Regions from separate parts of the Geodermatophilus sp. SYSU D00742 genome, predicted to be linked through region 1. Evidence: riboswitches for the same ligand, from Rfam matches in the RefSeq annotation. Region 1 holds a riboswitch; each other region holds the start of a gene.
The links. A riboswitch is a leader RNA that binds a small molecule or an ion and turns the genes downstream of it on or off. The one in region 1 is predicted to bind cyclic di-AMP.

Region 1 (7,331 bases):
CTGGCCGGCACGTTCACCGCGGTCGAACCGGGCACCGGCCACCTGCTGGCGATGAGCGTGAACCGGGTGTTCGGCTACGACCAGGCCGACCCCGCCCAGGAGTCGTTCAACCTCAACGTCGCCCCGAGCAAGGGGTCCGGGTCGACCTACAAGGTCTTCACCGCCGCCGCGGCGCTGGCCCGCGGGTACTCCAGCTACTACACGCTCACCACCGGCGACCCGTACGTCTCCCGCGTCTACCGCGACGGCTCCGGGCGCTACGACGTGCGCAACGCCGGCACCTACCGGTCCACGCTGGACCTCACGACGGCCCTCTACCAGTCGTCCAACACCTACTTCCTGGCCCTCGAGGACGCCCTCGGCAGCGTCGAGGAGCCGGTGCGGATGGCCGAGCGGATGGGGCTGTTCCAGTTCAACGACCCCGCGCTGCCGCAGCGGATCATCGACGAGAACCGGGGGTCGTTCACCTTCGGCGCCGAGGCGACCAGCCCGCTGGGCCTGGCCAGCGCCTACTCCACGCTGGCGGCCAGCGGCACCCAGTGCGACGTCGTCCCGGTGACCGCCGTCCTCGACCAGCACGGGGACCCCGCGCTCGGCGCCGACGGCGAGCCGCTCGCCGTCGGCGACCGGTGCACCCCCGAGGCGATCCCGCCCGGGGTCGCCAACACGCTCAACCACATGCTGGTCAAGGACGTCGCGCCGGGGAATCCCGGCCAGACCGGTGCCCGCGCCCACGTGCCGGGTCACCAGATCGCGGGCAAGACGGGGACCGCCCAGGACAACGACTCCATCGCCTTCGTCGGCTACACCGCCGACATCGCCGCGAGCGTGATGGTGTTCAACCCGAAGCGGAAGCAGAACGTCGGCGGCTTCGGCGGCGGCAAGGCCGCCACCGTCTGGCACGACGCCATGGCGCCGATCCTGGAGGCCCGGGGCAGCAGCGAGTTCCCGCCGCCGGACGACGTCGTGCAGAACGGCAACACCCGCCCGGTGCCCGGGTGCTCCTCGGTGCGCGCCTGCCAGGCGGCGCTGTCCGACGCCGGGTTCGAGCACACCACGGTCCGGATCGACAGCGCACGTCCGGCCGGGGCCCTGCTGGGCACCAGCCCGCCGCGCGGAGGCCGCGCCGTGCCGGGCCAGACCGTGTCCATCCTGGTCAGCAACGGGGCCGACTACGTCAGGCCGGCTCCCGCACCGCCACCCGCGCCCGCGAACCCGCCGCCGAACGCGCCGGCACCGCCACCGGCCGCCCCAGCTCCGCCACCGCCGCCGCCCGCCGAGCCGGCGCCGCCGCCGCCGCCCGCCGAGCCCGGACCGCTGCCGGCCGAGCCCCCGCCGCCCGCACCCGCCGAGCCGGCTCCGGCCTGACCGGCGCGGATCCGTTCGTCGAGGGCCTGGGTCAGCAGCCAGCCGACGATCAGCACCAGGTGCAGCAGGAACAGCCAGAGGCTGATCGCGACCACCGCGCCGACCACCGTGAGGCCGCCGAACGGTGCCCCGAGGGCCAGCGGCAGGGCCAGGAAGAGCACGAAGCCCTGGAGGAAGCCCGACAGGCACGCGGCGGTGAACAGCGCGCCCGACACCAGCGCCGGCCAGCGCAGCCGGCCGGCCGCGACGACGCCGAACCCCCACAGCAGCGGGACGGTGAGCCCGAACAGCACCGAGTAGTAGCCGACGGCGACGCTGCCGAGCCGGTTGCCGCGGTCGGTGAGGTCGGCCATCACGGCGGCGGCCTGCAGCAGCGGGTACAGCAGGACGGGGGTGGCCACCACCAGCGGCAGGGCGAGCAGCCGGCCCCGCCAGCCGGTCAGCGTGTCCTGGCGGGGGGTGAAGCGCAGCAGGGCCCGCCGCAACCCCTCGCCGTAGAGCGACAGCGGCAGCAGGGCCAGCACGACGTCGAGCACCCCCATGCCCACGCCCGCCCGGGCCAGCGCCCGCAGCGCCTCGGGGGCACCCAGCTCGGCCGGCAACAGGTCGGCGAGGCGGTCGCTGAGCTCGCGGACGGTCCCGGGTGAGGTGAGCAGCGCGGTGAGGCAGAACGCGACCAGCAGCAACGGCACCACGGCGATGCCCGCGTAGAAGGTCAGGCCCGCGGCGATCAGGGCGAGGTCCCGGCCGCGCAGCCGCCGTCCCGCGGCCCGCACCAGGGACGACGTCTCCCGCCTCAGCCGGGCGGCCGTCCAGCGCCGGGTCAGGGCCGGTCCAGCAGGGAACGGGCCGCGGCGTAGCCGCCCAGACCGCTGACCGCCCCGCCGCGCACCGTGCCCCCGGACGAGGCGGCCACCACCCGCGGGTGCGCCGTCGCCACGCCCCAGGTGCCCACCTCCTCCGGCGAGGCGGCCATCGGCCAGGCCAGGTCGCCGTGGAAGATGTGGCCTCCGGGCATCGCCAGGGACGCCTCGACGTCCAGCGGGGAGGCCGCCTGCAGGCACGGTCCGCCGTCGGCGTCCTGGGCCAGGCAGTCCAGCAGCGGCTCGGCCAGGTGCGCGTCGAGCTGGGCGACGACCCGGCGCACCGCCTCCCGGCGGGTGCCCACCGGGTCGGCACGGAACAGCTCCGCCGGCGTGTGCAGGCCGAACAGCGTCAGCGTCTGGTGGCCGGCCGCCCGTTCCGCCGGCCCGAGGACCGACGGGTCGGACAGCGAGTGGCAGTACACCTCGAACGGGATGACGTCGGGCAGCCGGCCGGCGGCGGCCTGGGCGTACGCGGCGTCGAGCTGGCCGGCGGCCTCGTCGACGTGGAAGGTGCCGGCGAAGGCGACCGCGGGGTCGACGCCCGAGCGCAGCCGCGGCAGCCGCGCCAGCACCATGTTGACCTTGAGCTGGGCCCCGTCGGTGGTGGGCCGGGGCGGTGCGCCGGTGAGCCGGTCGAGCACCGCGGGCGCCGCGCCGCAGACCACGTGGCCGGCGTCCACCGCCCGCTGGGCGCCGTCGTCGTCGGTCCAGTGGACGGTGACGCCGTCGGCGCGGGCCTCGAGGGCGTCGACGGTCGCCCGGGTGACCAGCTCGGCGCCGGCCCCGCGCGCGGCGGCCGCCATGGCCCCGGTGAGCGCGCCCATCCCGCCCACCGGCACGCGCCACCGTCCCGTGCCGTTGCCGACCACGTGGTACAGGAAGCAGCGGCCGGCCGGTGAGCCGGCGTCGTGCACGTCGGCGAAGGTGCCGATCAGCCCGTCGGTCAGCGCGACCCCGCGGACGACGTCGGAGGACAGCTCGTCGGCCACGACGTCGGCGAGGGGGCGGTGGAGGAGGTCGTGCCACAGCTCCGGGTCGCGCAGCCGTCGGGCGAGGTCGCCGGGGGCGAGCAGGGGTTCGGTGAGCGTGGGGGCGAGGTCCTGGGCGAGGGTGGACAGGCGTCCGTAGAAGCGCCGCCAGCCGGCCAGCTCGGCGTCGGACCCGGTCAGGGCCCGGAAGGAGGCGGCGGTCGCCGGCCCCTCGTCCCGCTCCACCAGCAGCCCGGCGCCACCGGGGACGGCGGTGTAGGAGGCGACCGCGCGGTCGGCGAGGGTCACCTCCAGGCCGAGGTCGGCGACGACCCGGTCGGGGAGGAGGCTGACCAGGTACGAGTACGCCGACAGCCGGACGTCGACCCCGCGGAAGACCTGCTCGCTGACCGCGGCGCCGCCGACCCGCTCCCGGCGTTCGAGCACCAGCACCGACCAGCCGGCCTGCGCGAGGTAGGCCGCGGCCACCAGCCCGTTGTGCCCGCCCCCGACGACGACGGCGTCGTACCTGCTCCGCTCGCTCACTGGCGGACCGTGGCCGGTGCCGGCACCGGTCAGCTCCCCTCGGCCGGAGCGTCCTCGCTCTCCTCGCAGCCCCGCCCGGGTGCCTGCTCGGCGGTGCCGCAGTCCTGCTCGTTGCGCTCGACGTCGGTGTTGCCGCCGGTCTCGGTGCTGCTGCACCCGGCGAGCACCCCGGCGAGGAGGAGGGCGGCCAGGGGTCGTCTGAGGTCCATGTGTTGCTTCTGCGCGGGGAGGACGGTCGCCAAACCCCACCGGCCCCTCTGGTCCCACCCGTCCCGGCCGTGCCGCGGGTCGAGTCGAGAGTCCACCAAATCACATCCGGGTAATTGTCACGGCGGCGTCACGGCGCTTACGGTGTGTACGTCTGGCGGGGCGCTCCGTCACCAACCTGGGTGACACTCCGCGGACGCCGCCGAGCCGGCGCCCTCCTCCCCGGGGGCGTCCGGGCCGGGGACCCACCGCAGCACTGGGGTGAAGCGCGCACGGCCTCGTGGCCGGGCGTGCCGGGCGCCTTCCCGCCCGAACCCGTCAGCTAACCCGGTAGGCGGCCGTGGAAGAAACGGAGTGCCGCCGCACCATGGCGTCCCCTCGCACCGCCCGTCGCGCCGCCCTCGTCCTGGCCGTCGCCGGGGCCCTCGGCACCGCCCTCGTGCCCTCCTCCGCCGTCGCGGAGGAGCCGGTCACCGCACAGGAGGCCGCCGCCCTCGTGGCCGCGCGCGGCCACGAGCTGGAGGTCGTCACCGAGGAGTTCAACGAGGCCCGGGAGTCCCTGGCCGCGCAGCAGGCCGAGGCCGCGGCCGCAGCCGCGGCGGTGGCCGAGGCGCAGGGCGTCGTGACCGCCGCGCAGGAGCAGGTGCGCGGCATCGCCCGCAGCGCGTTCACCGGCGAGAGCATGGGGTCGCTGCAGGCGCTCATGACCAGCGGCTCGGCCGACGAGTTCGTCAACCGGGTCACCCTGCTGGAGACCGTCGCGGGGCACCAGAACGTGCTGCTGGACCAGGCCGTGGCCGCCGGCGAGGTCGCCGCGCAGGCCCGGGTGGTGGCCGAATCCGCCGCCGCCGAGGCGCAGTCCCAGTACGACGAGGTCGCCGCCCAGCAGGCCCGGCTGCAGGCGCAGATCAACGACTACCAGGCCGACTACGCCCGGCTGTCCGCCGACGAGCGGCGGGCCGCCCTCGACGCCGCCGCGGCCGCCCACGGTGGCGAGACCGCACGGGCCAGCCGCGCCGAGCGGACGGCGCCGGCGGTCCCCGCGGCCGCGCCCGTGGTGGCCGGCAGCGCGGCGATCCAGACCGCGATCGACACCGCCATGGCGCAGCGCGGCAAGCCCTACGTCTGGGCGGCGTCCGGTCCGGGGTCCTACGACTGCTCCGGGCTCGTCCAGTACGCCTTCAAGGCCGCCGGCATCAGCCTGCCGCACTCGAGCCGGATGCAGTCGTCCATGGGGACCCAGGTGTCCCGGGCCGAGGCCCGCCCCGGTGACCTGGTCGCCTTCTACAGCCCGGTCAGCCACATCGGCATCTACCTCGGCAACGGCCAGATGGTGCACGCGCCGACCTCCGGCGACGTCGTCAAGGTCGCGAGCGTCGACGCCATGGGCACCACCCCGCGGTTCAACCGCATCGGCGGCTGAGCGGCGACCCGCTCAGCGCGCCGGTCCTCCGCCGACCTCCTGCAGCAGCCCCCAGACGAACCGCGCCCGGACCCCACCGGGCAGGGTCACCTCCCAGCGGGTGACGACGCCGGGATCGACGCTGCGGGCGCCCGGCAGGCCCACGACGTCGTCCAGCACGTGCTCCCACACGCGCAGCCGCGTGGCCGTCGCCCGCGGCACGGGAGAGCCCGGTGCCCGGACCAGGTGCTCGTTGAGCACGGAGCCGCCGGGGCCGGAGAGCACCTCCCAGTACAGGTGCGGCCACAGCGGCACCGGCCACCGGCGGACCTGGACGTCGAGGTCGCCGAACCGGCGGTCCTCCAGCTCGTCCGGGGGGCCGAGGACGGCGGTGCGCAGCGCCAGACCCCGCGGAGCCCGCGGCGCGTGCTGCAGCGCCTGCCACCGGGTGTGCGCGGCGTGCGCCTCCGCCCGGGTGGCGCCCAGCCGCGGGAGCGCCTCGGCGACGAGGTCGGGCCGCAGGTCGGCCATCCGCCGCAGCAGCACGAGGCAGAACTCCCGCCGCGCCAGTCCCCGCACGGGCGTCGACCCTGCCAGCACCGGGCCGTGCCCGTCCCGGCGGCCCCGCCGCCCGTCACCGGCTGCCTCCCGGCCGGCCACGGGCCCTCCCCGCGGGGCGCGGCGCCCCCGGGTCGGGCATCGGGGAGGATGGGGGGCGATGAACCCCCGTGCTGTCGCCCTCGCCTTCCGCGCCGTCGCCCTCGCCGAGGCCTGTTCGTGGGTGGGCCTCCTGTTCGGCATGTTCGTGAAGTGGGTCCTCGGGTCCTCCGAGCGCGGCGTGCAGATCTTCGGTCCGATCCACGGCGGGATCTTCGTCCTCTACGTGCTCGTCGCCCTGGTGGCGGCCCGCGTGCTGCGGTGGGACGCGCGCACCACGCTGCTCGCCCTCGCCGCGTCGGTCCCGCCGCTGGTCACCCTGTGGTTCGACCGCTGGGCCACCCGCACCGAGCGGCTGCCGCTGCCCGAGCCCGTCCCCACCACCTGACGGCAGCCGTCCCCACCGCGCCGGGGGCGTCCCGGCGTCTAGGTTCGCGCTCATGCCCGAGCCCGTCCTGCCGTCCACCGCCCGCACCCTCCTCGCCCGCGTCGCGCGGGTGCAGCGGGAGGGCCGGGCGCCCAGCCTGGTCGCGGGCGTCGTCCGGGACGACGGGCTGGTCTGGTCGGCCGGCCGCGGCGACGTCACCGAGCCGCACACCGACGTCCAGTACCGGCTGGGGTCGATCAGCAAGACGGTGACCGCCGTCGCGGTGCTGCGGCTGCGCGACGAGGGCCGGCTGCACCTCGACGACCCGCTGGAGCTGCACGTGCCGGGGACGCCGGTGGGCGAGCGCACGGTCGGCCAGCTGCTGTCGCACCTCGGCGGGGCCGCCGCGGAGAGCCCGGGCGGCTGGTGGGAGCGCACTCCCGGCGGGTCCTTGGAGGAACTGGGCCTGGCCGACGAGCACGCCGTCCTCGGGGCCGCGCGCCGGTTCCACTACTCCAACCTCGGCTTCGGTCTGCTCGGCGAGCTGGTGGCCCGGCTGCGGGGGCGCCCGTGGGACGACGTCGTCCGCGACGAGGTGCTCGCCCCGCTGGGCATGACCCGCACCACGCCGCGCCCGGTGGCCCCGGCCGCCGAGGGGCACGCGGTGCACCCGTGGGCCGACGTCGTCCTGCCCGAGCCCGAGCACCACGCCGGCGTGATGGCCGCCGCGGGCCAGCTGTGGGCGACGCTGGCCGACCTCGCCGGCCTCGCCGTCTTCCTGCTCGGCGACACCGGCGACGTGCTGGACCCGGCCACCCTGGAGGAGATGACCGTGCCGGCGGGTGTGGACTCCTCGGCGTCGGGCTGGTCGGCCTACGGGCTGGGGCTGCAGGTCGTGCGGGTGGAGGGGCACACCCTCGTGGGGCACGGCGGGTCGATGCCCGGCTTCC
Region 2 (7,331 bases), on a different contig from region 1:
ACGCCGATGAACTCGTGGCCGAACGTGTGCCCGACCCGGGTGTCCGGCATGAGCCCGTGGTAGAGGTGCAGGTCCGAGCCGCAGATCGCGGCGAGCGTCACCCGGACGATCGCGTCGTTGGGGTGCTCGATCGCCGGGACGTCCTTCTCCTCCACCCGGACCTTGTACGGCCCCCGGTACACCATCGCCCGCATGGTCTCTCCCCTCGAACGCCCACCTGGGAACGCGCACCCGCCGGGTGCGCCATGCCCAGCCCGGGGACCGACGAACCCGCGTCCCGCGTCCGATGTCGCCGGGCTCAGCCGGCGTCGGCCCACGACCGGACGACGGCCACGTCCAGCGGGAAGTCGACCGGGAAGTCGCCGAACAGCAGCCGACCGGCCGTCGCCGCGGCGTCGCGCACCGCCTCGGCGACCTCCTGCGCCAGGTGCTCGGGGGTGTGGACGACGACCTCGTCGTGCAGGAAGAAGGCCAGGTGCGGCCGCTCGGCCGGCGGGCCGCTGCCGCGCAGCCGCCACAGCCGGTTGCGGAGGTCGGCCAGCCAGCACAGGGCCCACTCGGCCCCGGTGCCCTGGACGACGAAGTTGCGGGTGAACCGGCCCCAGGCGCGGCGGGCCCGCTCCCGCTCCTCGCGCGGCCCGCCGCCGTCGGGTGCATCCCCCGGGTCGACCGGGCGCCGCGCCCAGGCGCCGGTGGGCCGAGGCGAGCCGCGGCCCAGCAGGGTGTGCACGACCTCGCCCCGCTCCCCGGCGCGGGCGGCCTCCTCCACCAGCCCGACGGCGTGGGGGTAGCGGCGCGCCAGCCGGGGCATCATGCGCCCGCTCTCGCCCCGGGTGCCGCCGTACATCGCGCCGAGCATCCCGAGCTTGGCCTCGGCGCGGCTCGCCACGGCGCCGCCGGCCACCATGCCCTGGTAGAGGTCGGCCGAGCGAGCCGCCTCGGCCATCGCGGCGTCCCCGCTCATGCCCGCGAGGACCCGCGGCTCGAGCTGGGCGACGTCGGCGACGACGAAGCGCCAGCCCTCGTCGGCGACCGCGGCCGGGCGCACCTGCGTGGGGACCGACAGCGCCCCGCCGCCGTGGGACGCCCACCGCCCGGTCACCACGCCGCCGGGCAGGAACCAGGACCGGAACCGGCCGTCGCGCACCCAGGTCTCCAGCCAGCTCCAGCCGTTGGCCTGCAGCAGCCGCGAGAGCTTCCTGTACTCCAGCAGCGGCGGGACGACGGGGTGGTCGAGCGACTCCAGCGTCCACGACCGGGTGTCGTCGACCGGCAGGCCCGCCGTCTGCAGGGCCCGGAGCAGCGCGCCCGGCGAGTCGGGGTTGAGGTCCGGGGCGCGCAGCGCCGTCCGGACCTCCGCCGCCAGCCGTTCGAGCACCGGCGGGCGCAGGCCCGGCGCCGGCCGCGGGCCCAGCAGCCCGGTGAGGATGCGCTCGTGGACGTCGGCCCGCCAGGGCAGCCCCGCGGCGGTCATCTCCGCGGCCGCCAGTGCCCCGGAGGACTCGGCGGCGAGCAGGAGGTCCAGCCGGCTCCGCTGCGCCGACGCGGCCAGGGCGGCCTGCTGGCGCTCGTGCTCGGCGAGCGGGTCGAGGCCGTCGGCGGGGTCCTCGAGCGGGAAGAGGGCGGCGTCGCCGGCGGTGACCGGCTGCAGCTCGTCCCAGGCCTGCGCGTCCCCGCCGGCGAGCAGCGACCGGTCGACGAAGGGCGACCGGCGCAGGACGGCGTGGGTGAGCCGGAGGTCCGTACAGCGCTCCACCCGGACGCCGGCGTCGAGCAGCGCCGGGTACCAGCGGGTGGTGTCGTCCCAGACCCAGCGGACCGGCGTCCGTTCCCGCTCCCGGACGAAGGCGGGCAGGTCCGCTGCCGGGAGCCGGGCGGCGCGCGCCGTCGTCCCGTCGTCGGTGAGCTCCCGCGCCTCGACGGTGGCCTCGCCGCGCCGCAGGAGGACGACGCGGTTCACCATCCCAGTGTCGCCGGGGGGTGCGACGGCCCGGCCCCGGCGCGGTGCGGCAGCGTCGCCGGCACGGGGACCGGTCGGGGTGTGGCCCGCCGGACCGCGGGGGCGGCGACGTCAGCCGGGCCGGCCGCCCAGCAGCCGGCGCACGCACCGCAGCGGCCACCCGGCCACCCGCACCGGCACCCCCGCCACCGCGCGCACCGCGCGCCCGCCGAGACGGAGGAGGTCGGCGTACTCCGCGGGCCGCGGCCCGCCCGCGGGTGCCGGAGCCGAGGGCCGGGACGCCGACGGCGGCGCCTCCGGCACGAGCAGGTCGACCGCCGTGCGGCGGCGCGGCCCCCGCAACGACTCGAACGACGGGATCGCCGGCGCGGCCGGTGACTCCTCCTCGGCGGCTGCCCGCCCGGGCAGGTCCAGGTGGTGGATGGTGCCTCCGGGCTCGTCCCCCGGGGACCTGGTCGCCATGGCCCCGACCCTAGCCGCGCCCGCCGGACGGCGTCGGGGGGTCGCCGTCCGCCGACGCCTGCCTGCCGGCCGGCCGACGGGCCAGGACCAGCACCGCCAGGGCGGCGGGGACCACGGGCAGGACCAGCACCAGCAGCGCCGCGGGCCGCTGGCTGCCCGCCGCGGCGACGGCGCCGGCCAGGAGCGGGGCGAGCAGCCCGGCGCAGCCCCACGCGGTGAACACCCGGCCGTAGACCGCCGGGAACGCGTCGGCGCCCACCCGGTCCGCCGTGGCCGCGGGGACCAGCGCCGACACGGCTCCGTACGCGAGGCCGACGGCGGCGAACGCGGGCAGCACGACGGCGGGCGCGGCCGAGGCGGCCAGCGCGGCCACGGCGGCGACGGTGACGGCCAGGGCGGTCGCCAGCGCGGGCAGGCGCCCGACGACGTCGGACCACCAGCCGGCGGCCAGCCGCCCGGCGAGGTTGCCCGCGGCGAGGAGGGAGACCGCCGCTCCGGCGGCAGCGGGACCGAGGCCGCGCGCGGCGGCCAGCGGCGCGGCGGTGGCGAACAGGACCAGTCCGGGCGCCGCGCCGCCGGCGAAGAGCACCCAGAGCGCCACCAGGGCCCCACGCGCGGCCGGCCTCCCCCTGCGGCCCCCACCCGACCGGGCCGGCCGGTCCGCCGGCGCGAGCACCGCGGCGACCGCGAGCAGCGCGGTCGTGGCCACGGCGAGGACGGCCAGGCCGGTCCGCCACCCGGCGGCCGGCAACGCGGACGGGGCCAGCAGACCGAGCAGCACCGGCCCGGCCGCGTACGCCCCGACGACCAGCCCGCTGGCGGTGCCGCGCCGCCGCTCGGTCACCCGTGCGGCCAGCGAGACCGAGACGCCGTAGGCCAGGCCGTTGGCCGCGCCGAACAGCAGGCCGACGCCGAGCCACGGCAGCTCCGGTCGCTCGGCGACGGCGGTGAGTCCGAGCCCCGCACCGGCGAGCACGGCGGCGCCGGCGAGGAGCCTCCGCGGTCCGAGCCGCCGCAGGCCACGGCCCACGCCGAGCAGGGTGCCGGTGAAGACCACGAGCGCGGCCGCGAACACCGCCGCGCCGCTGCCCGGCGACCCGCCGGTGTCGGCCACCACCGAGGGCGCCACGAGGCTCCAGGCGAACAGCGTCCCGACCGCGAGGTCGGCCAGGACGCCGGCCGCCACGAGCCGGACCGTCGGCGGGAACCCCGGCGCCGCCGTCCGGGCAGCGCGGCGGTGCGGGCGGCCCGACGTCCGACCGGCCCACCCGGACCCGGTGCCTGTCCTCCGGTCCGGAGGTGACGGCCACCCGTCCACGGTCCTCCCCCTACGACCTCGGCCACCGGGGCGGGCGCGAGCCGCCGCCGGCCGCTGGGGCGACTGCCCGCCACCTGGTCCGCGGCACCGGAACACCTCCCGGCCGGGACGGCCGCGTGCTTGGCTCCCCGCACGGCCTGCGAGGAGTCCCGATGCCCGTCCAGCTGGACCACACCATCGTCGCGGCCCACGACCGGGACGAGTCGGCGCGCTTCCTGGCCGACGTCCTGGGCCTGCCGCCGCCCACGCCGTACGGCCCGTTCGCCGTCGTCACCCTGGCCAACGGCGTCTCGCTGGACTTCATGACCGAGGACGAGGTCACGCCGCGGCACTACGCGTTCCTGGTCGGCGAGGAGGAGTTCGACGAGATCCTCGGCCGGGTCCGCGCCCGCGGCCTGGACCACTGGGCCGACCCGTTCCGGAGCCGGCCCGGTGAGGTCAACACCCACGACGGGGGCCGGGGCGTCTACTGGCCCGACCCGAACGGGCACCTGCTGGAGATCATCACCCGGCCCTACGGCGGCTGAGCGCGCCGGCCCACGACGCCGCGACCGGTCCTCCGGGCCCCGCCCGGCCCCCGCGAGTCCCCGCCGGGCACCCGTGAGGCGGCTCACCGACCGGCGCCGGCCCCCGCTGCGCGACCAGCCGGTTCCCGGCCGGGGACCCCGGGGTGTGAGCGCCGTTACGACGACACTCGACATGACAGCCCGTAGCTTTTTGGCTGCGTTCAGCTAATCGAACGTGGCACCGGTCCGCCCAACCCTGCCCACCGGCTGCCATCCACGACCTCAGGGCAGGGGTGGGGGACCCACCGTTCCCGGCGCGTACCACGCGCCTCGGGGTGAAGCCGCGGACCGCGGCCGGGCACCGATCGCCCGAACCCGACAGCTCACCTCGCCGGCGGTGATCGGAGATCACACATCCATGGCAAAGCACCGCGCGCCCCGTTACGTCCGCACCAAGAAGGCCCTCGCGGGCGTCCCCGTCGCAGCCGGCGCCACCGTCGTCGGCCTCGGCGTCCTGAGCTCCCCGGCCAACGCCGCCGCCACCCACGACCGGACGGTCGTACAGACGCCCGCCCCGGCCCCCGCCCCCGCGGACACCGCCGCCGGCAGCGGCCGCCACGCCGCTCCGCAGGGCGAGCACACCGTCCGGCCCGGCGACACCATCGCCGGGATCGCCGCCGCGCACGGCGAGTCCTGGCGCGCGCTGTACCAGCGCAACGCCGCGGTCATCGGTGACGACCCGGGCCTGATCCTCCCGGGGCAGGTGCTGGCGACCGCCGCGGCGGCGCCGGCCGTCGTCCCGGCCGCCGTCTCCCTCGTCGCTCCGGCACCGCCCGTCGAGCCGGAGCCGGTCGTGGCACCGGCCCCGGTGGTCACCCCGCTGCCCGGGATCGCCGCGGCCGAGATCACCAACAGCGCCGGGGCGGTCCGGCCCCGGGCGCAGGCCGCCGCCGACGCGGTCGTCGCCGCCGTGCCCGGCGCCGCGGGCATCCCCATCGGCGGGACCCGCGCCAGCGCGGTCGACCCGCACGGCCACCCGTCCGGCCTGGCGCTGGACTACATGGTCGGCACCGACGCCGCCCTGGGCGACGCGATCGTCGCCTACCACCTGGCGCACTGGGACGCGCTCGGCGTGGAGTACGTCATCTGGCAGCAGCGGATCCTCACCTCGCCGACCGGCTCCTGGAAGCCGATGGCCGACCGCGGGGGCGCGACGGCCAACCACATGGACCACCCGCACGTGAACTACCGGGCGTGACGCGGGAGGACACCCCGCACGCCCGCGGGCCCGTGTCCTGACCAGCGGCTGCCCGGCGGGGTCCCAGCGGCCCTCCACCCGTTCCCGGGTGGGGGGCCGCTGTCGTCCCGGCTGCCACGTCGCCGTCGTCGTCGGCACACTGGTGCGGTGACTCCCCCGCCGTCCGAGGGCCCGGCCGCGCGCGGCGTCGTCCGCCTGTTCAACACCGCGGGCGGGCGGGTGCTCTGCCTGGCCGGCGAGGTCGACGAGGCGGCCGTCGACTCCTTCGTGCGGCGCTACGGCCGCGAGCCGGCGCGGGTCGAGGGGATCGACGCCGGCTCGGTGACCGGCCTGTCCGCGCCCGCGCTCCAGCTGCTGCTCGACCACCTCGACGCCGCGGAGCAGGCCGGGCGGCCGGTGACGGTGCGCCGCTCGCCCCAGGTGGAGCGGGCACTGGCCGCCGCGCGCTGACCCTCCCGGTCGTCCCGCCGGGCCGGGGAACGCCGGCGCCGCCCCCGGATCCGCGTGCCCGGCTCCCGGCACCCCTCCACGGCGATCGCCGACTCCGCTGGACTGCTCTCCCTGCAGGCGGTGCACCCGAGGAGCTGGGCCCTCGCCGGCATCCACGTCGACCCGGACGCCGGCGCGCCGGCACCGTTCCCGGTGCGCTCCGGGCAGTGGGGGGTCCACCGACGGAGGGCCCTGGTCGGCGGCGGGCGACCCGGCCACCCTGGGCGCGACGGGGACCGGCACGGGGAGTGGGGAGTCCTCGGCATGACCCTGACCGCGCCCGCCACGACCACCCGGCCCGCCACCTGGCGCACGCGCGGCGCCCACTGGTGGATCGCGCTGAGCGCGCTGGCGATCGCCGTGTTCACGCCTCTGCCCTACCTGCTGACCCCGCTGGCCGACCTCGGCGCCGACGGCCGCGGGGTGGCCGGGAACTACGTCGACGAGTCCTCGCTGGTCCAGGGGGCCCTGTACCTGCACGTCGTCTCCGGCGGGCTGGCCCTGCTGCTGTCGCCGCTGCAGTTCGCGACCCGGCTGCGGACCCGCGCCCCGCACGTCCACCGGGCGATCGGCCGGGTGACGGTCGCGTCGATCGCGGTCGCGGGCGTCGCCGGGCTGCTCCTGGCGCCGCACAACCTCGCCGGCCCGGTGGGGACCGCGGGTTTCGGCCTCCTGGCCGTCCTCTGGCTGGCCTGCGCCGCCACGGCGTTCCGCGCCGTCCGCCGCCGGGACGTGGCCGCCCACCGGCGCTGGATGGTCCGCACCTTCGCCCTCACCTACGCCGCGGTCACCCTGCGGCTGTGGCTGCTCGTGCTGATCGGCGGCCAGACCGCCCTGGCCGGGGTGGACGCCGGGGTCGCGTTCGACCGCGCGTACCTGCTGGTGCCGTTCCTGTCCTGGGTGCCCAACCTGCTGGTGGCGGAGTGGTACCTCGCCGGCCGGCACCACCGCGCCCTCCCCGCCTGAGCCGCGCCGTCACCCCACCGCGCAGAACGGTGTTGTCATCCGCGAATGCGTCATTCACGATTGGCGTCGTGACGGACCTGGACGACTACGCGCAGTGGGACGGCGTCGAGATGGCGCGGCTGGTCCGCGAGGGCGAGGTGACCGCCGGGGAGCTGGCGGAGGCCGCACGCTCCCGCCTCGACCGCCTGCCGGCCCTGAACGCCGTCGCCGACCTGGCCGAGCCCTCCCCCGCCGCTCCCGCGGCCACGGGGCCGCTGGCCGGTGTGCCGTTCGCGGTCAAGGAACTGCTGCCCTGGCCGGGACTGCCGTGGACGATGGGCTCACGCCTGATGGCCGGCACCCCGGCGCCGGGCCCCTCCCCCTACGCCATGC
Region 3 (7,331 bases), on a different contig from region 1:
GAACCCGATCGCGAACGCCGCCTCGAGGTCGTGCCGGGAGTAGGCGCGGAAGGCGATGTGGGTGTCGGTCTCCAGGACGCCGGGGACCTTGTTGATCCGCCCCGCCACCACGTCGGCGATCTGCTCGAACTCGCGCACGCGGACCACGGCGATGAGGTCGACGGTGCCGGCGACCGAGTAGACCTCGCTGACCCCGTCGAGGTCGGCGACGGCCTCGGCCACCTCGGGGATCGCGTCGGTGGCCGCGTCGATCATGACGATGGCGGTGATCACGCCGGCGATGCTAGCCGGGGTGCCGCGGCCCCGGTGGCCGCACGCGACCCGGGCGAGACGCGGTCGGGCCGCGCGCGGGTGCTGAGGGAGCGGGTGTCGGCGAACGGGTCGCGGCCGGCGCGCCCGGCCTCCACCCGGTCGAGGAAGGCGCTGTAGCTCCCCGTGCCGGGCACCGGGCACGCCAGGGTGCCGGACACCTGCACCAGGCGCGTGCCCGGCTTCTCCATCCAGCGCAGGACCAGCTCCGTCTCGTCGACCGAGGCGGCCAGCTCGTCCTCCGGGCCCAGGGGCGTCTCCGCGGTGGCCAGCAGGCCGGCCAGCGTCTCCCGCACCGACGTCCCCCGGGGTGCGCAGCCGGCGGCCACCAGCCGCCCCCGGCGGACGACGGACAGCTGCCAGCCGCCCTCGCCGTCGGGGCGGGCCAGGACCAGCTCCGGCACCGCGGCCAGCGACTCCAGCCGTTGCCGCCGGCGGACGGCGCGGACGAGGACCGCCACCCGGTCGCGCAGCACCGCGGCGTCCTCGTAGCGCTCCTCGGCGGCCAGCCGGTCCACCCGGGCCAGGAGCGGCGCGAGCAGTGCCTCCGGGTCGGCCGCGACGGCGGCCCGCAGGACCCCCGCGATGCCGGCGTACTCCTCCACCGACTGTGCGCCGGTGCAGGGGGCGCCGCAGCGGCCCATCCCGGCCAGGGCACAGGCGGTACGCAGCACGCGCAGGGACAGCCGGCCGGTGCACTGCCGCAGCGGCAGGGACTCGTGGATGGCGGCGACGGCGGCGTCGGCGGCCCGGCGGTCGGGGAACGGGCCCAGGAACACCCCCGCGCCGGGGCGCACCCGGCGGACCACCGACAGCCGGGGGAACGGCTCCTCGGTCAGCCGCACCCACAGCGCCCGTTCCGGGAACCTCGACCGCCGGTTGTAGCGCGGCTTCTGCTCGGCGATCAGCCGTAGTTCCCGCACGGCGGCCTCGAGGTCGTGCGCGCAGGGGATCGCGTCGACCCGCTGCGCGAGCGCCACCATCTCGGTGATCCGGCTGCGCTGCTCCCCGGCGGTGAAGTAGCTGCGCACCCGGCTGCGCAGGTCGTTCGACGTCCCGACGTAGAGCGGCTCCTCGCGCGGGCCGCGGAAGAGGTAGACGCCCGGGCCGGAGGGGACCGCGTCGGCCAGGTGCCGCTTGCGCAGCCGTTCGGGGTCGACCTGGCGGGTGAGGGCGGTGAGCTCCTCCAGGCTGGTGATCCCGAGCGGGCCGAGCCGCTCGAAGAGCCCGTGCAGCACGTCGACGGTGGCGCGGGCGTCGGCCAGCGCGCGGTGGCAGGGCTCGGTGGTGGTGCGGAAGTAGGGCGCCAGGGTCGCCAGCTTGCAGTTGGGCACCTCGTCGCGGCTGAGCAGCCGGCGGGCGAGGACGGCGGTGTCGACCGAGGCCGCGGCCGGCCACGGGATGCCGTTCTCCGCGCAGGCGGCCTTGAGGAACCCGAGGTCGAACGGGGCGTTGTGCGCGACCAGGACCGCGCCGCGGGCGAACTCCAGGAAGCTCGGCAGCACCGCGCCGATGCGTGGGGCGGTGGCGACCATCGTCGAGGTGATCCCGGTCAGGACGCTGATGTAGGGCGGGATCTCGCAGCCGGGGTCGACCAGGGTCTGGAACTCGCCGAGGACGGCGCCGCCCCGGACCTTGACGGCGCCGATCTCGGTGATGGCGCTGTCCTTGGGTGAACCGCCGGTCGTCTCCAGGTCGACGACGACGAAGGTGACCTCGGCCAGCGGGGTGCCGAGCTCCTCGATGGTCGCCTGCTCGTAGCGGGGGAGCCCCGCGGCGGCCCGGGCGGCTGTCCCGGCCAGCCGGGCAGGGGAAGAGGGCACGGGGCGGACGGTAGGTCGGGGCAGTGACAGTCCCGGGGACGCGCGCCGGTGCCCGCCGGATCGCCCGGGTGACCCCGGATCATGGTCGCGCGGAACTGTCGGAACCCCTCCCTAGCGTGCTGCGCGGACCGACCGGGGCCATGGAGGGCTCCTGCGACGAGGCGTCGGCCAGCAGAGGAGTGGGCCATGTTCATCGACTGCGACACGTGCACCGCCCGGGGCACCGGGTGTGCCGACTGCGTCGTCACCGTCCTGCTGGGCGCCCCGCCGGGGTGGGAGACCGCCGACCCGACGGTGGTCCCGATGACCGGGCGGCGCCAGGACGGCGCAGCCGAGGCCGCCGAGGACGTCGTCGTGCCCCGGCCCGGTGTGGTCGTGGAGTTCGACGAGGTCGAGCGGCGGGCGGTGCGGGCACTGGCCGACGTCGGCCTGGTGCCCCCGCTGCGGCACCAGGCGTCCCCGGGTGGCCGCGCGGCCGGGGCGGCGCGGCACCGCCGGCGCACCGGTTGAGGCAGAGCCGGGCCCCGGCCGGCACGCACCGTCGACCGGTGCGGTGCCCCCGCGTGGCCGCCGGCGTGGCGGGGCGCGGTCGCGTGGGAGATCCCACAGTCCACGCCGGCCCCGTTTGTCACAACATCATCACGGCCCGTACGGTGAGCCGGTCCGACCGGGCGGTCGTCACCCGAGAGAGGTGACCTCGGGCGGACACCGCCGAATCCCCCGACGCGCCCACGCGGCGCCGGAGGGGAACCGGGGACCCACCGCAGTACTGGGGTGAGTTCTCGCGTGCGCCGGTCACCGCCGGAGCACACGCGCCGGCCCGCCGGCGCGCAGAGATAGGGCGATTCTTCCCAGCCCGAACCCGTCAGCTAACTCGGTAGGCGGTTGCTGAGGAAGAACGGAGAGCCGCCGACCGTGGCGACGCCTCGCCCTGCCCTGGGGCATGCACTCGACCAGTTCCACCCCGACCTCCCGGTCGCGTTCCGCCGCCCCCGCCTCGCCCGCCGACTCGGTCGCGGGCTCGTCCTCGGGGCCACCGCCACCCTCGCCCTCACCCTCCTGCCGGGGACGGCCGCCGCCGACCCGCAGCAGGCCGGCACCGCCGCACAGGCCGCCCAGCTGGTCGCCCAGGCCGGTCGCGAGCTCGAGGCCGTGACCGAGCAGGTGAACGAGGCCCGTGAGGTGCTCGCGCAGCAGCAGGTGGCCGCCGACAGCGCCCGCCGGGCCGCCGCGGACGCGCAGGAGCACCTCGGCGCCCTCGACAACCAGATCCGGCAGGTCGCCCGCACCGCCTACACCGGCGACGGGACGACCCAGCTGGAGCTGCTCATGACCAGTGCGTCGGCCGCGGACTTCGTCTCCCAGCTCGCGACCCTCGAGCTGATCGCCGGCCACACCACCGACGTCCTGGCCCAGGTCGCCACGCGGGCGGCGGCCGCCGAGCAGGCCCGGGCGGACGCCGACGTCGCCCAGGCGGCGGCGCAGGCCACCCTGGACGACGTCACCGCCCGGCAGGCCCGGCTGGAGTCCGACATCGCCGACTACCGGGCGCAGTACGACGCGCTCTCGGCTGCGCAGCAGCAGGAGGTCGTGACCGCGCACGCCGGCCGGCCCGTGGCCACGCCGGCGCCGGCCGCCGCCTCCAGCGGTGCCGCCCAGGCCGCCGTCGACACCGCGCTCGCGCAGGTCGGCGACCCCTACGTGTGGGGCGCCGGCGGCCCGAACTCCTTCGACTGCTCGGGGCTCACCCAGTACGCCTACGCCGCGGCGGGCATCAGCCTCCCGCACTCGAGCCGCATCCAGTCGACGCTGGGGACGGCGGTCTCGCGCGCCGACCTGCAGCCGGGCGACCTGATCTTCTACTACAGCCCGGTCAGCCACGTCTCCATGTACATCGGCAACGGCCAGATGGTGCACGCCTCGACGTCCGGCCAGCCGGTCAAGGTGGTCAGCGTCGACTCGATGGGCGGCATCACCGCCATGCGCCGCGTCGCCTAGTCCACGCACACGGCACGGGCCGGGACGTCCTCGGGGGTCCCGGCCCCGTACAGGGTCCCGACGCGGCCGTCCGGGGCCCGGCCGGTCCAGCGGCTCGCCGTGAGCTCGCTGGAGGGCGGGGTCCTCCCGCGGTGGTGGGCAGGGGTCCTCCTAGGATCGGCGGGGTGAGCGCCCGCCGGGCCGCGCTGCTGGTCGCGGGTGTGCTCGGAGCGGCCTTCGTGGTCGTCGTCGCCGTCGGCACGCCGTGGAGCCTGCTGCCCGAACCGCCCGGCGGCGCCACCCCGGTCCGTCCCGGGGCCGGTCTGCCCCCGGGTGTCGCCGAGCGCGCGGAGTCCTTCGCCGCGGCGATCCGCCCGGCGTCCCTGGCCGCCCTGGTGCTCGGGCTGGTGGCGTCCGCGGTGCTGGCGCTCACCCCGCTCGGACGGTGGCTGGTCCGGACCCCGGCCCGCCCGCTGGGCGGCGGGTGGGTCTGGCAGGTGCTGCTGGGCACGGTGGCGCTGACGGTGGCCGGCCGGCTGGTCACGCTGCCGCTCTCGGCCTACGGGGAGGTGGTCCGCCACCGGTACGGGCTGTCGACGCGCAGCTGGCCGCTGTGGCTGCGCGACGTCGCCGTCTCCACGGCCATCGACGCCGCGTTGACCGCCCTCGCCCTCCTCGCCGTGGTGTGGCTGGCCCGGCGCGCCCCGCGGACGTGGTGGGCCTGGACCGCCGGGGCGGCGGCCGCCACGGTGGTGGCAGGCTCCTTCCTCTACCCGGTGGTCATCGAGCCGGCGTTCAACCGCTTCGAGTCGCTGCCGGCCGGACAGCTGCGCACCGACCTGCTGGAGCTGGCCGAGGAGAACGGCACCCCGGTCGAGGACGTGCTGGTCGCCGACGCCTCGCGGCGGACGACGGCGCTCAACGCCTACGTCTCCGGGTTCGGGTCCACCCGGCGGATCGTCCTCTACGACACGACGCTGGCCCAGCTGCCCGACGCCGAGATCGAGTCGATCGCCGCCCACGAGCTCGGCCACGTCGCCACCGACGACGTCCTGACCGGGACGCTGGAGGGGGCGCTCGGGGCGGCGGCGGCGGTCGCCCTGCTCGGCTGGCTGCTGTCCTGGACGCCGCTGCTGCGGCGGGCCGGCGCGGAGTCGGCCGGGGACCCACGGGTGGTGCCACTGGTCCTGTTCCTGGCCGCGGTCGGCACGCTGGTGGCCACCCCGGTCCAGAACCTGGTGTCCCGCCACGTGGAGGCGCGCGCGGACCTGCACGCGCTGGAGCTCACCGGGGACGCCGAGGCGTTCGTGGCCATGCAGAACCGGCTGGCCCGCGTGAACCTCTCCGACCCGGACCCGCCCGCGGCGTGGCAGTGGTTCTTCGGCTCGCACCCGACCGGACCGCAGCGGGTGGCGTTCGCCGCGGACTGGCAGCGGCTGCAGGAGGCGGGGTGAGGACGCTCGTCGTCACCAACGACTTCCCGCCGCGCCAGGGCGGCATCCAGACCTTCGTCGCCGCCCTGCTGGCGCGCCGTCCGCCGGACTCCCTGGTCGTGCTCGCCTCCCGTTCGCCGGGGTGGGAGGAGTTCGACGCCGCCCTGCCGTACCCGGTGGTGCGCCGGCCGACCGGCATGCTGCTGCCCACGCCCGCCACGGCGCGCGCCGCGGCGGAGCTGGCCCGCCGGTACGGCTGCGACACCGCCTTCTTCGGGGCCGCCGCGCCGCTCGGGCTGCTGGCCCCCGCGCTGCGCGCCGCCGGCGTCCGGCACCTGGTCGGGGCCACGCACGGCCACGAGACGGGCTGGGTGTCCCTGCCGGGAGCGCGGCAGCTCATGCGGCGCATCGCCGGCGGCCTCGACGTCACCACCTACATCAGCGAGTACACCCACAGCCGGCTGGCGCCGGCACTGGGCGGGGCGACGCGCATGGCGCAGCTGTCACCGGGGGTGGACGTCGACCTGTTCACGCCCGCCGCCGACGGAGCCGTCGTGCGCGCGCGGTACGGGCTCGGCGACGGCCCGGTGGTCGCCTGCGTCTCCCGGCTGGTGCCGCGCAAGGGGCAGGACGTCCTGGTCGCCGGCTGGCCGGCGGTGCTGGCCCGTCACCCCCGGGCCCGCCTGCTGCTGGTCGGCGGCGGCCCGCTGGAGGGCGGCCTGCGCCGGGCCGTGGCCGCCGCGGGACTCGAGGACTCCGTCGTCCTCACCGGGCCGGTGCGCCCGGAACAGCTGCCCGGGCACTACGCCGCTGGCGACGTCTTCGCCATGCCGTGCCGCACCCGCCGCGGCGGGCTGGACGTCGAGGGGCTGGGCATGGTCTACCTGGAGGCCGCCGCCTGCGGCCGGCCGGTGGTCGCCGGCACCTCCGGTGGCGCGCCGGAGACGGTGCAGGAGGGCGTGACCGGCCACGTCGTCGCCGACCCCCGGTCACCCGCGGGTGTGGCGGCCACGGTGAGCGCCCTGCTCGACGACCCCGACCGGGCGAGGGCCATGGGCGCGGCCGGCCGGGCGTGGGTCGAGCAGCGCTGGTCGTGGGCGTCGATCGCGACGACGTTCGCCGGGCTGCTGGACCCGGCACGGCACTGAGCCCCGCCCCGCACGGAGCGGGACGGGGCTCGGGATCGTCGCCTCAGCGGGTGTAGAGGGCCTCGACCTCGGCGTCGAACTCCTTCATCACCGCGGCGCGCTTGAGCTTCAGGCTCGGGGTGAGCATCCCGTTGGCCTCGGTGAAGTCGGTGGCCAGCACCCGGAACCTCTTGATCGACTCCGCCTTGGACACCGCCTTGTTGGCCTCGGTGACGGCGGACTCGACCTCGGCCAGGACGTCGGGGTCGTCGGTCAGGTCCGCCGCCGTCGTGCCGGCCGGCTTGCCCCGGGACTCCAGCCAGGCGGGCAGGGCCTCCTCGTCGAGGGTGATCAGCGCGCCGATGAACGGTCGCTGGTCGCCGACGACGATGCACTGGCTGACCAGCCGGTGGGCGCGCAGCCTGTCCTCCAGGACGGCGGGGGCGACGTTCTTGCCCCCCGCGGTCACCAGGATCTCCTTCTTGCGCCCGGTGATGCGGATGAAGCCGTCGCTGTCGATGTCGCCGAGGTCGCCGGTGTGGAACCAGCCCTCGGGATCGATGGCCTCCGCGGTGGCCTGCTCGTTCTTCCAGTAGCCGGACATCACGATGCCGCCCCGGATGAGGATCTCGCCGTCGTCGGCGATCGCGGCCGCCACGCCG
Region 4 (7,331 bases), on a different contig from region 1:
CCGCCGGACCTCGAGACGGGGCAGAGCGAGCGGGCGACGGCGTTCTGGATGAGCGGCGCGGCAGGCGCCGACGTCGAGGTCGACACCGAGACCGGTCAGGTCACGGTGCGCCGGCTCGTCATCGTCGGCGACGCGGGGCGGGCACTGAACCCGGAGCTCGTCCGCACCCAGCTCACCGGCGCTGCGGTCATGCAGTTCGGCATGACCATGTCCGAGGAGCTCCGGTACGAGGAGGGGCAGCCGACCTCGCCGGGCCTCGGGTTCTACAAGGTGCCGGGCATCCTCGACGTCCCGCCCATCGAGGCGGTCATCGTCGAGGTACCGCAGCGGGACGGGCCCTACGGGGCCAAGGGCGTGGGGGAGACCGGCACGTTCGCGGTGTCCCCGGCCATCGCCAACGCCGTCTTCGCGGCGACCGGTGCCGACGTCACCGCGCTGCCGCTCACGGCCGAGCGGGTTCTCGACGCGATCCACGCCACTGGAGGTTCCGCATGACCAGCGCCGAGCAGTCGCTGTCCCTGACCGTCAACGGCACCGGCCAGGCGTTCCGGGTGGACCCCGGCGAGACGCTGCTCGAGGTCCTCCGCGAACGGCTGGCCCTGCACGGCGCCCGGGAGAGCTGCGGCCAGGGCGTCTGCGGCACCTGCACCGTGCTGGTCGACGGGCGCGCGGTCGCCTCCTGCGTGCGCCTGGCGGTTCTGAGCGACGGCGCCACCGTGGAGACGGTGGAGGGCCTCGAGGACGGCGCCCTGCACCCGCTGCAGGAGGCCTTCGTCGAGCACTTCGCCTTCCAGTGTGGCTTCTGCACCCCCGGGATGATCATGACGGCGAAGGAGCTCCTGGACCGCAACCCCGAGCCGACCCGCGAGGAGATCCGGGAGCACCTGGCCGGCAACATCTGCCGCTGCGGCGCCTACGGGGAGATCGTGGACGCGGTCGAGGCGGCGGCGCGTCGGCTCGCGGGGCGGTAGACCCGGACGGCGGCTGGGCACCCGCCACCGCGGCGGCGTGCCCGCGTGGACGGCGTCCCGGACGGGCGCCGCTCGTCGAGAGCCACCGACGACGGCCGCATCGTGGGACCCTCCGTGTCCGGAGGGAGCTCCCCGCCCTCCGCGGCCGAGGTGATCGCCGATGTCCGGATCCCGGAGCGCGCCGGGACGGCTGCGCAGAGCACCGTCCGGCCTGGCGGCGTGCCTGCTGGCCGGGTGCGCCGCCGCCGGCGGCAGCGGGGTCGCCGCCGGTCCCTCCCCGGACGCGGCGCGCGACTGGCACGAGGCCACGTACAGCGTGACCTGCGACGGGATCGTCCCGGGTGGCTTCCGGGCGGACCTCGACGGCGGGGCCGCCCGCGTGCCCGCCGACGCCGGCCGGAGCCCGTACTACGAGTACTACGACGTCTGGTTCGAGGCCATGGCCAGCGGTGACGTCGACGGGGACGGCGAGCCGGACACCGTCGTGCTGCTGCAGTGCTCCCCGCAGCCGTCCAACGGGATCGTCGAGGAGGTCCACGTCTTCGCCGCCGACGGGCGCCGGCTCGGGCTCCTGCCCAGCCCGCGCACGCTGCGGGAGTCGACGATCCTGGCGCCGCTCCACGACCCGACCGCGCTCTCGGTCCGCAACGGCGACATCGTCGCCGGGATGCGGGCCTACGCGCCGGAGGACAACCGGGCCGACGGCCCGTCGATCCCCATCACGGTGCGCTGGCACTGGACCGGCCGGGAGTTCGTGCGGGTCCCGTAGCCGGGCCGCACAGCCACGCCTCGATCTCGTCGAGCTGCGCGTGCGTGAGCCCGACGGCCAGCTCCGGGGCGACCACGAGCACGTTCGGGTGGTCGGCGAGCCACTGCGCGGTGTCGGCGGCCTGGTGGGCCAGGTCGTCGTCGATCCAGACGATGCGACGGTCCGGTTCGGCCTCGGCGACCGCACGGGCGCGGTCGAGCTTCCACCAACCCGACCGGCCACCCAGCGGCCCGAGGGAGCCGGTCGGCGCGGCACCCTCCCGGGCGTGCACCCTCAGCCCGCGCGGCAGCCCCATCGGCCCGGCCAGCAGCCGGTCGGCGTTCGCGGCCCACGTGGTCAGCCACTGGATCTCCACGCGGCCGGACTCGTGCAGCTCCCGCAGCCGAGCGGTGGCCGCCGGGTCCCAGGACAGCACGAACCCCTCGAACGTCCCGCGCTCCCAGCCCTCCGGCAGGTCCACGCAGGCGGCGTTGAGCACGCCGTCGACGTCGAGCAGCAGGATCGGCACGTCCCCACGTACTGCCATGGCGACCCCCGTACCCGGCAGCGGCGGCGCGGACCCGACCCGGCCCGGACGGACGGACGCCCGAGGCAGCCCCCGGGGCGTCGAGCCACCACGATGCCCGCATGGGACACAGCGGAGGCCGGCTGCTCCTCGGTGGGGACGTCGTCACGCCCGACGGCGTCCTCGCCGGCGGCTGGGTGCACGTGGCCGGGTCGCGGCTGGCCGCCGTCGGCACCGGCGCCGCCCCGGCCGCCGACCACGTCGTCGACTGCACCGGCCGCACCCTGGTCCCGGGCTTCGTCGACGTCCACCAGCACGGCGGGGGCGGCGCCTCCTACGACGGCGGCCCGTCCGCCGCGCGCCGCGCCCTCGCCACGCACCGCGCGGCCGGGACGACGACGGTGGTGGCCTCGCTGGTGTCGCTGCGGCCGGCCGCGCTGGAGCGGGCGCTGGCCGACCTGACCGGCCTGGTCCGGGACGGCGAGCTGGCCGGCGTGCACCTCGAGGGGCCGTGGCTGGCCCCCACGCGGCGCGGCGCGCACGACCCGGCCGCGCTCCGTGCCCCGACGCCGGAGGAGCTGGACCGGGTGCTCGCACCCGGGACCGTGCGCACGGTGACGCTCGCGCCGGAGCTCCCCGGCGCGCTGGAGGCGATCGCCGCGCTCGTCGGTGCCGGGGTGGTCCCCGCCGTCGGGCACACCGAGGCCCCGTACGACGTCGTCCGCGCCGCGGTGGGCTCCGGCGCCCGCACGGCCACGCACCTGCTCAACGCGATGCCCGCACCGGCCGGCCGCGAGCCCGGGCCGGTGCTGGCGTTGCTCGACGACCCGCGGGTGACCGTGGAGCTCATCGCCGACGGCGTGCACCTGCACCCCGCGTGGGAGCGGCACGTGCTCACCACGGCCGGCGCCGGCCGCGTGGCGCTGGTCACCGACGCGATGGCCGCGGCCGGCATGCGCGACGGGAGCTACGACCTCGGCGGACTCGCGGTGGGCGTCGCCGGGAGGGTGGCCCGGCTGGCCGACGGCGGCGCGCTCGCCGGGGGGACGGCGACGTCCGCGCAGCTGTTCCGCCGCGCCGTGACCGAGCTCGGGCTGTCGGTGGAGGACGCCGCGCGGGTCACCGCGACGACCCCCGCGGCGGCGCTGGGCCTGACCGACGTCGGCGCGATCACGGCCGGGCGGCGGGCCGACGTCGTCCTGCTCGACCGGGACCGGACCGTGCGCGGGGTGCTGCGCGCGGGGGAGTGGGTCGTCCCGCCCTCCTGAGCCGTCGCTGTCCGTGACCCGGCCGCGCGGATCCGGGGGTGCGCCCACCCACTCGGGCGACCTCGGCGTCCCGGGTGTGTGGCAGGCCCCGCCGCCGGGCCGTTCCCGTGCTTCGCTGACGGCCCGCCGGCCGCCCGGTGGAGCACGAACCAGGGGGGAGCCAGTGTCCGACCACCTCGAGGCACATCCGGGCCCGAGCCGCGTCGGGGTCCCGAACCCCTGCCGCCGGCACGCCCGCGGCCACGCCCCGCACCCGGCGCACGTCCAGCTCGCGCACGGCGGCCTCGGCGGGCACTGGCAGCCGGTGGTCGTCATGGGCGCCGTGGACGACGTCGTCACCATCGCGGCCGGCGGGGAGCTGCAGCGCCACCGCAACCACGACACCGGCCGGCTGGCGGCGCTGGTCGAGGCCGACGGCGCCGAGGCGTTCCTCGACACCCGGCTCGGCCTGCTGTTCCTGCGCTCCTGGCCGCGGCACGCCGGGTCGGTCTTCTCGCTGCAGCCGGCCGACCAGCCGCCGGTGCCCTGCCGCGATCAGCAGTGACACCGGCGGCGGAGGGTCAGGCGATGCGGCGAGCGGTGTTGTAGCTCGGCATGTAGTCCATGTTCACGACCTTCACCGGCTGGCCGGCGGTCGAGGCGTGCACCATCTGCCCGTTGCCGATGTACATCCCGACGTGCGAGACGGGGCTGTAGAAGAAGACCAGGTCACCCGGCTGCAGGGCGTCGCGGGAGACCGGCACACCGGCTCCGGCCTGCGCCCGCGAGGTGCGCGGCAGCTCCACGCCGGCGGCGCGGTAGGCGAACGTCGTCAGCCCCGAGCAGTCGAAGGCGTCCGGACCGGTGGCGCCGTACCGGTAGGCGTCGCCCACCTGGGCCAGCGCGGTGTCGACCGCGGCCTGGGCGACGGGGTTCGCGGCAGCCACCGGCGCGGTGGTCGGGGCGGGCGCGGCCGAGGCGGTCGCGGGAGTGAGGGCGATCCCGGCGCCGGCGATCGCGGCGACCGCGATCCCACGGAACGTGCGACGGGCAGAGGACGTGCGGGCAGTCGTCATCGACGACGGTTCTCCTGTTCCTTCCGTCCGCCTACCGGGTTAGCTGACGGGTTCGGGCGGGGAGGTCGCCCGGCACGGCGCACGGCCGTGCTTCACCCCAGTGCTGCGGTGGGTCCCCGGTCCGGGCGCGGCCAGTGGCCACGCCCCGGTTCGGCGGGGTCCGACGGGTGTCACCAGGTGCGGCGACGAGGGGCCCGTCAGGACCGCGGAGGACGCTAGGCGACTCCCGCGCCGCCCGCTGCCGCGCCGGCGGACGTCGCGACACGCGCGCGACACGCCGTCATGACCACCACGGACACCAGGGACGAAGGTCCCGCCTCCTCCGAGAGTGCGCTGGTCAGCGCGGTGACGGACAGATCGCTCACTCGCGGAGTGTTATGACTCTGAGTTGCTCCGCGAACACTAGGAGCTGCGGGAACCTCGGGGGTTGGCCGGGCCGTTGGGCGGGCACGACAAGACACAACCAACCCAGGGAGGGAGACCCACATGGCCGGAATGATCCGGAAGCTGGTGGCGTCGGGGCTCGCGGCGAAGGTCATCCAGGAGGCCAGCAAGCCGCAGAACCAGGCCAAGATCAAGGAGTTCATCGCCAAGATGGGCGACCAGAACAAGAAGCGTGGCGGCGGCAAGGGCTACGGCCGGGGTCCCGTGCACTGACCTCCCGCCTCCCAGCGGCCCCTCCCGGACCCCCGGGCAGGGGCCGCTGCGGCATGGTCCGACCGTGCCGCGCACCGCCGTCCCGGCCGGCCACCTCCCGCGGGCCGATCGTCGACGACCGGTCGCGCCACCGCCGTCCTGGTCACCACCTCCCACGGCCCCGCGTGAGGGCCGCCGGTCCCGGGTACCCCTCCGGCCCCAGGACGAGGAGGTCCACCGATGACCGAGGGCAACATGACCGGCCGCCCCTACGGGGGCGCGAACGAGGCCACCGGCGGCAACCCCGGCGAGCGCGAGGAACACGACCTGGTCGGCCCGCCGTCGGAGCAGGAGGAGCCGCGGGCCGCGAAGGGCGGCACGATGGGCACCGCCGACCCGAGCGTCCCCGGCAGCGACGGGCAGCCGCGTCCGGCCGAGCCGCCGCCCGGCGCCACCGGGAGCTGACCTACGGCCGGCCGGCGTGGGGGACGTCGACCTCGGTCGCCAGCAGCACCGCCTCGCGCACCGGCGCGCGGTTGTGCTCGTAGAAGTCCGGCGCGCAGCACATCAGCAGCGTTCGGCCGTCGTCGCCGCCGAGCATGCACGCGTACACCCCGAGCCCGGACGGCACGGCGACCTCGTCGACGATCTCCCCACCCTCGGCCACGCGCGCCACCCGGCCGCCCACCGCGTCCGCCGCCCAGATCCGCCCCTCGGCGTCCAGCGCGCACCCGTCGGGGGCGACCACCAGCTGGCCGAGCACCTCGTCGACCGTCGTCCCGGTGACCTCCGGGCCGAGGGAGGCCCACACGCGCCGGTTGGTCAGCGACCCGTCGGCGCCCAGGTCGAACGCGGTGTACCGGTTGCCCAGCGTCTCCCCGACGACCAGCGTGCCGCCGTCCGGGGTGATGACCGCGCCGTTCGGGAACTGCAGCCCCCCGGCCGCGACGGACACCGTGCCGTCCGGGTCGACCCGCTTGAGCGACGCCGGCGCCGCGGCGCCGCCGCCCATCAGGTCGAAGCCGAAGTCGCCGACGAACACGTGGCCCCGCGCGTCCACGACCATGTCGTTGAGGTGCCCGCCGCAGTGCTCGGCCAGGTCGGCGTGGGTGCTCAGTGCCCCGTCGGCGTACCGGAGCACGCGCCGGTCCTTCATCGACACGACCACCAGCGAGCCGTCGGGCAGCCAGCCCAGCCCCGACGGCTGCTGCTCCACCTCGACGACGACCGTCTCCGTGCCGTCCGGCGCCACCCGGCTGACCGAGTGCCGGTAGAAGTCCGACACCCACCAGGTGCCCTCGTGCCAGCGCGGGCCCTCGAAGAACCCGCCGCCCTCCAGAACCGTCCGCAGCTGCCGCTCCGCCATGGTCGGGCACCCTAGGGGGACCGGACCCCAGCGAGGGGCAGAGCGCGCCCGGACCCGTCGTCGAGGCCACCGGACGGCGGCGCAGCGCCGTCGCCCGCACGCCGCCGAACGCCGCGCCGGGGTCCGTGCCCTGGTGCGCGGTCTCGCGACCTCGCCCACCGCGGCGCCGAACTCGTCCGCGCCCACCTTCAGGACCCCGACAGCCTGCGGACGGCGTTCCGCCTCGCACCGGGTGTCCCCATGACCACCCCGGCCCGGTCCGGGTAGCCCGGAGGCGGAGGTAGCCCAGGGGACCGCGCGGGCCGACGCGGCCGCCGACGCCCGCGTCGAGCACCTGGTGTCCACCTCGGTCGTCAGCGCGGTCCACCGGCATCCCGCACTCCGGGAGCAAGCGCCGCGTCGAGCAGCACATCACGTCCCTCGGCCTGCGCGTGACGATCGTGCGGCCGGTCTCATGGAGAACCTGCCGTGGATGGTGTCGACGGAGAACGGTGGGGTCGTCGTCCCGATGCCACTGCCGGCCGGGGTGCCGCTGCAGACGATCGCCGTCGCCGGCATCGGCGCGGTCACCGCCGCCGTCCTGCTGGACCCCGCGCGCGTGCCCGGCGGCAGCATCGAGATCGGCGGCGACGAGCGGCTTGGCGCCTATCGGGCCGACTCCGCCGCCACCCGCGCGGGCGCCCCGGCGTGCGCGATGTCCCCACCGGGTTCGCCGGTGGCGGCTGGAGTGGCCGAGAGAGGGAAGGAGCGGGACGTCGATC

Region 2: linked by a shared signal. The riboswitch ahead of ACI78V_RS14430 (LysM peptidoglycan-binding domain-containing protein) and the one ahead of ACI78V_RS04245 (C40 family peptidase) in region 1 are both predicted to bind cyclic di-AMP.
Region 3: linked by a shared signal. The riboswitch ahead of ACI78V_RS15520 (NlpC/P60 family protein) and the one ahead of ACI78V_RS04245 (C40 family peptidase) in region 1 are both predicted to bind cyclic di-AMP.
Region 4: linked by a shared signal. The riboswitch ahead of ACI78V_RS14555 (C40 family peptidase) and the one ahead of ACI78V_RS04245 (C40 family peptidase) in region 1 are both predicted to bind cyclic di-AMP.

Annotation. Positions count from the first base shown of each region.
Region 1 covers NZ_JBJGYJ010000004.1:92,233-99,563, forward strand. Annotated here, with positions in the region: gene ACI78V_RS04225 (transglycosylase domain-containing protein) at 1-1,368, shown strand, start outside; partial or broken gene ACI78V_RS04230 (YhjD/YihY/BrkB family envelope integrity protein) at 1,392-2,144, opposite strand; gene ACI78V_RS04235 (phytoene desaturase family protein) at 2,192-3,748, opposite strand; gene ACI78V_RS04240 (hypothetical protein) at 3,778-3,957, opposite strand; cyclic di-AMP (ydaO/yuaA leader) riboswitch at 4,192-4,287, shown strand; gene ACI78V_RS04245 (C40 family peptidase) at 4,323-5,378, shown strand; gene ACI78V_RS04250 (hypothetical protein) at 5,391-5,936, opposite strand; gene ACI78V_RS04255 (DUF3817 domain-containing protein) at 6,076-6,402, shown strand; gene ACI78V_RS04260 (serine hydrolase domain-containing protein) at 6,455-7,331, shown strand, end outside.
Region 2 covers NZ_JBJGYJ010000019.1:61,382-68,712, forward strand. Annotated here, with positions in the region: gene ACI78V_RS14405 (zinc-dependent alcohol dehydrogenase) at 1-194, opposite strand, end outside; gene ACI78V_RS14410 (bifunctional 3'-5' exonuclease/DNA polymerase) at 299-1,960, opposite strand; gene ACI78V_RS14415 (hypothetical protein) at 2,072-2,422, opposite strand; gene ACI78V_RS14420 (MFS transporter) at 2,433-3,608, opposite strand; gene ACI78V_RS14425 (VOC family protein) at 3,893-4,267, shown strand; cyclic di-AMP (ydaO/yuaA leader) riboswitch at 4,514-4,658, shown strand; gene ACI78V_RS14430 (LysM peptidoglycan-binding domain-containing protein) at 4,665-5,504, shown strand; gene ACI78V_RS14435 (hypothetical protein) at 5,652-5,954, shown strand; gene ACI78V_RS14440 (DUF2306 domain-containing protein) at 6,009-6,959, shown strand; gene ACI78V_RS14445 (amidase) at 7,028-7,331, shown strand, end outside.
Region 3 covers NZ_JBJGYJ010000022.1:52,382-59,712, reverse strand. Annotated here, with positions in the region: gene ACI78V_RS15535 (Lrp/AsnC family transcriptional regulator) at 1-273, opposite strand, end outside; gene ACI78V_RS15530 (DEDD exonuclease domain-containing protein) at 270-2,132, opposite strand; gene ACI78V_RS15525 (hypothetical protein) at 2,319-2,642, shown strand; cyclic di-AMP (ydaO/yuaA leader) riboswitch at 2,832-3,031, shown strand; gene ACI78V_RS15520 (NlpC/P60 family protein) at 3,048-4,130, shown strand; gene ACI78V_RS15515 (M48 family metallopeptidase) at 4,295-5,563, shown strand; gene ACI78V_RS15510 (glycosyltransferase family 4 protein) at 5,560-6,690, shown strand; gene ACI78V_RS15505 (AMP-dependent synthetase/ligase) at 6,734-7,331, opposite strand, start outside.
Region 4 covers NZ_JBJGYJ010000020.1:227-7,557, reverse strand. Annotated here, with positions in the region: gene ACI78V_RS14585 (xanthine dehydrogenase family protein molybdopterin-binding subunit) at 1-495, shown strand, start outside; gene ACI78V_RS14580 ((2Fe-2S)-binding protein) at 492-971, shown strand; gene ACI78V_RS14575 (hypothetical protein) at 1,132-1,740, shown strand; gene ACI78V_RS14570 (HAD domain-containing protein) at 1,691-2,266, opposite strand; gene ACI78V_RS14565 (N-acetylglucosamine-6-phosphate deacetylase) at 2,368-3,513, shown strand; gene ACI78V_RS14560 (hypothetical protein) at 3,677-4,057, shown strand; gene ACI78V_RS14555 (C40 family peptidase) at 4,074-4,568, opposite strand; cyclic di-AMP (ydaO/yuaA leader) riboswitch at 4,584-4,734, opposite strand; gene ACI78V_RS14550 (hypothetical protein) at 5,055-5,225, shown strand; gene ACI78V_RS14545 (hypothetical protein) at 5,445-5,669, shown strand; gene ACI78V_RS14540 (SMP-30/gluconolactonase/LRE family protein) at 5,671-6,570, opposite strand; gene ACI78V_RS14535 (hypothetical protein) at 7,043-7,331, shown strand, end outside.